Regions from separate parts of the Diaphorobacter sp. C33 genome, predicted to be linked through region 2. Evidence: predicted binding sites of a transcription regulator. Region 2 holds the regulator's gene; the other holds the start of a gene.

Region 1 (2,397 bases), 620 kb from region 2:
AGGACTACGCCTGGCGTCTGTACAAGACGCTGGGCGGCGACGTGAACCATCTGCCTGCGTACTTCGTGAGCGCCATGGACATGGCCGCCGCCGACCACGTGGCCATGATGGAGGCCGTGCAGCCCTTCGTGGACACGGCGATCTCCAAGACCGTGAACGTGCCCGAGGACTACCCCTACGCCGATTTCAAGGGCCTGTACATGCAGGCCTGGCACTCGGGCCTGAAGGGCCTGGCCACCTACCGTCCCAACAGCATCCTGGGCGCCGTGCTGGAAGTCACGCCCGCCGCAGCGCCGGCCCCCGTCGCCGCACCCGAGGCCGCGCCCGCCCCGGTGGTGGTGGACCCCATGCGCACCATGATCGAGAGCCGTCCCACGGGCGGCCTGTCGGCCGTGGCGGAGAAGCTGGAGTATTGGACGCAGGAAGGCCACAAGACGCTGTACCTGATCGTCTCCTTCCTGCCCGTGCCTGACGGGCGCGGCGGCACGGTGGACCGCGCCATCGAGTTCTTCATGCCCGTGGGCCAGAGCGGCGAATCGCAGCAGTGGATCACCTCCAGCATGCGCCTGCTGTCGCTGGCCGCGCGCGGTGGCTTCCTGGAGCGCGCGCTGTCCGACATGCGCAAGGTGGCCTGGGACCGCGGCCCCGTGCGCCTGGGCACGCACCAGAAGGCCGACGGCACCCACGTGCCGCTGTGGCACGACTCCGAGGTGGCCGCCATCGCGTATGCCGTGCAGAACATCCTGGCCCAGCGTGCCATGCCGCAGCAGCAGGTGCTGCCGCTGGACGAGCCCGCCGCAGCGCCCGCGACCGGCATGCCCCCGGCCATGGCCGGCAAGAAGTGCAATGAGTGCGGTGCCCACGCCGTGATCCGCAAGGATGGCTGCGACTACTGCACCCAGTGCGGCGCCCTGGGCAGCTGCGGCTGAGCAGACCGGAACGCCCTGGCAACACCAGGGCGTTTACTATCAATATGATAGCTATTCGCGCTTGATGGGAGCGCGCGAAAGCATGTTTTCGCTTGTATGCCGCGGCCATAGGCTTGAGCAAACTTGACTTCCATCAAGACATTTCAAAAGCGCGTGCCTACACTGCCGCCATGCGCAACAAGTCCACGCTGTCCACCAAGCTGCTGGCCATGGGCACGGTGTTCCTGCTGGTGGCGCTGGCATCCATCGGCTTCACGCTGTGGGTGACCTGGAAGTTGGAGGGGGGCGCCGCTGCGGTGAACGAGGCGGGTCGCCTGCGCATGAACATGCTGCGCATGGTGCTGGCCCAGCAGAACGAGTCGCCCCAGGAATTCGCGCGGCTGGAAACGCGCTTCAACGAAGGGCTGGAGTTGCTGCGCACGGGTGACCCCGCCCGGCCGCTGTTCGTGCCCTGGAGCGATGACACGCGCGAGCGCTACGAACACATCCGGCGGCAGTGGCTGCTCATCGAAAACGACTGGAAAGCCGCCGCGCGCTATGAAAGCAGCGCCGCGGCCGTGGCGCGCGCCGATGCCTTCGTGCTGGACCTGGACAGCTTCGTCGAGGCCATCGAGATCCAGATCGTGCGCCTCACGGCGGTGCTGCATCTGTTCCACCTGTTCATGGTGGCGTTGGCCATCGGCTCGGCTGTGGCCTTCATGGCGCTGAGCTACCTGCTCGTACTCAACCCCGTCACGCGGCTGCAACAGGCCCTGGCGCGGCTGCGCAAGGGCGATCTGGGCACGCGCCTGGAGGTGGAAGCCGACGACGAGTTCGGCCAGCTGACGGCGGGTTTCAACCTCATGGCCCATGCGCTGCAGACCTCGCACGAGGACCTGGAGCGCAAGGTACGCGAAAAGACCGCCACCATCGAAGTGCGCAACCAGCGCCTGGCGGCGTTGTATGCGGTGAGCGCCCTTGCGGCGGAGGCGGGAAGCCTGGAAGAGTTGACCCAGGGTTTCGTGCAGCAGATCCGCCGCGTGGCGGGGTGCGACGCGGCGGCCGTGCGCTGGTCGGACGAGGCCAACGAGCGCTACGTGCTGCTGGCCTCCGACGGGCTGCCCCAGTCGCTGGTGGAACATGAGCACTGCGTGGTCACCGGCGCCTGCGAATGCGGACAGGCGCAGGGCCAGGCGCGCATGCGTGTGATTCCGATCATGCCTGCCGGGGGCCTGCAGTTGCCGCATTGCCGCGAGGCCGGCTTCGAGACGGTGGTGAGTATCCCGGTGCAGATGCACCAGCGCCTGTTGGGCGAGGTCACGCTGCTGTATCGCAGTCCGCTGGAGCTGTCGGCGGAGATGCGCGAGCTGCTGTCCACCATGGCGCACCACTTGGCCACTTCCATGGAAAGCCTGCGCGCCTCGGCGCTGGAGCGCGAGGCAGCGGTGGCGCAGGAGCGCAGCCTCATTGCGCGCGAATTGCACGACTC
Region 2 (2,397 bases):
CACAGGCAAATGCCCCTGGTTAATGCAGTCGTAATACTCGTCCAGCGTTTTCACATTTTGGCTGTAAGTAGCGCCCACGCGCCCGATGGCAGAAACGCCCAGACCAATCAGGTCGCAATCGGGCTGCGTGCTATAGCCTTGGAAATTGCGGTGCAGCCTGCCTTGCCGCTTGGCCACCGCCAGCGCATCGTCAGGCAGCGCAAAATGGTCCATGCCCACGTAGACGTAGCCGGCTTCCTGGAACACATCAAGTGACCGGGCCAGCATGGACACCTTGGCCGAAGCCATGGGCAACTCGGCCGTGATGATGCGTCGCTGCGACTTGAAGCGTTCTGGCAAGTGAGCGTACGCATACAGCGCGATCCGGTCTGGCCGCAGCTCGGCTACCTGCTCCAAGGTGCGATCAAACGACTCCGGTGTCTGGCGCGGCAGCCCGTAGATCAAATCCACGTTCACCGATTCAAACCCGAGCTTCCGAGCCGCATCGACCAACGCGAACACCTTTTCGGCAGGCTGAATGCGGTGCACGGCCTTTTGTACTTCAGGGTCGAAATCCTGCACGCCAAAGCTCAGGCGATTGAAACCCAGCTCCGCCAACAATCCCAGCCGCGCTTCATCCACGGTCCGCGGGTCCACTTCTATGGAGTACTCCCCCCCCGGAACGAGGACGAAACTGCGCCTCAACATGCCCATCAGTTCGCGCAAACCGTCATCCGTCAGAAAAGTAGGCGTGCCTCCGCCGAAATGCAGCTGGCTCACATGCTGACCCACACCGCAGTGCGCCGTATGCAGGTCGATCTCACGGCTGAGGTAACGCAAGTAGACCTCTGCCCGCTCTGGATGCCGGGTAATGATCTTGTTACACGCGCAGTAATAGCACAGCGATTCACAAAACGGGATGTGGACATAAAGCGACAAAGGCATCGCCTTGGCTACCGACCCCACGCGACGCTGCTGCAGCGCAAGGATGTATTCCCGCTCGCCAAAGGCCTCGACAAAACGATCAGCAGTCGGATAAGAGGTGTAGCGCGGCCCTGGAACGTCAAAGCGACGCAGGAGCTCTGTTGTAACAACGGTCATGACGGGATTCCTTGCACTTTCATATCACTGTGCCGTAGAGTCCCCCATGAGTCCTTGACGTTGATCAAGCGCCCATAAGGTCCTTGTGGCGACAATTTGACTTCGGCTCAAAGTCGTCCAACGGCCTACGGCATTCCATGTCTCCCAGCCGTTCAGAGGTAAGCTCAAGCCATGAACAGGGTTCCCATGCATACGAATCTCCAGACCATCAAAGTTGCCTGCTCAAACTGCAATCTGCGTGAGCTGTGCATGCCCGTGGGTCTGGACGACCAGCAACTCAAGCGCATCGATGACATTGTTGCTGTACGACGCAAGATCAAGCGTGGCGGCACGCTTTTCCGGAACGGTGAACCCTTCACATCCCTTTTTGCCATCCGCACCGGATTCTTCAAGACCTGTGTCGCCACCGAGGACGGTCGCGATCAAGTGACGGGTTTTCAAATGGCGGGCGAGATCATTGGCCTGGATGGCATCGTGAGCGACCGCCACACTTGCGATGCGGTAGCGCTTGAAGACGCCGAAGTATGCGTCATGCCTTTCGATCGTATTGAAGAGTTGTCGCGCGAAGTAACGGCACTACAGCACCATGTGCACAAGATCATGAGCCGCGAGATTGTTCGCGAGCATGGGGTCATGCTGTTGCTGGGGAGTATGCGTGCCGAGGAACGCCTTGCCGCATTCCTGTTGAATCTCGTACAACGCTTGCATGCCCGGGGGTTCTCACAATCCGAATTGGTGCTGCGCATGACGCGGGAAGAGATCGGCAGTTACCTAGGATTGAAACTGGAAACCGTCAGCCGCACGTTTTCGAAGTTCGTGGAAGAAGGTATTGTGGAAGTAAAACAGCGCCATGTGCGCATCGTCGATACCGATGCGCTGAAGCGCATTGTCAACAGCCAGCAAGCCTGCCATTAAGCCTCGGTTTTTTGCTCATTCATAACTGATCGGCGGAAAGATCAGGAAACGTATTTGGCGCAATCAGCCGGCCGCGCCCCTTTGGGCACGGGGCAGCGATTCAACTCAAAGGGCGAGAGTGACAACAGCGTAGTCAATGCGCTGGAAGCCATGAGTACGAACCAGAACGTGAAGAAGGCGATGGTATACACACCTTCGCGCGAGAGATGCAGGGGTTGATCAAACCACTGCAGCGCTTCTGGATCCACGAAGGCGAACACCACCATTTCCATGACGCCCGCCATCAAAAAGGCCGGCCACGCGATCCACATCAATCGTTGCATCCACATTCGCCCATCTCCTAGCAGGTGTAGTTGACAGCGTAGCATCTGTTCTGCGGCATGCAAAGAGGACTCGCCCTGC

What was found. Region 2 encodes FNR, which switches genes on or off when oxygen is low (the NO sensors DNR and NnrR bind a similar motif). Its sites were predicted from a motif close to TTGATNNNNATCAA; they were not measured.
Region 1: QY917_RS16005 (type IV pili methyl-accepting chemotaxis transducer N-terminal domain-containing protein) is a predicted target of FNR. The motif match lies at 1,053-1,066, and genes of this name have one in related genera.

What each region holds. Positions count from the first base shown of each region.
Region 1 is NZ_CP129980.1:3,389,582-3,391,978, forward strand. Features, by position in the region: gene QY917_RS16000 (adenosylcobalamin-dependent ribonucleoside-diphosphate reductase) at 1-929, shown strand, start outside; gene QY917_RS16005 (type IV pili methyl-accepting chemotaxis transducer N-terminal domain-containing protein) at 1,100-2,397, shown strand, end outside.
Region 2 is NZ_CP129980.1:336,716-339,112, reverse strand. Features, by position in the region: gene hemN (oxygen-independent coproporphyrinogen III oxidase) at 1-1,080, opposite strand, end outside; gene fnr (fumarate/nitrate reduction transcriptional regulator Fnr) at 1,252-1,995, shown strand; gene QY917_RS01630 (hypothetical protein) at 2,037-2,324, opposite strand.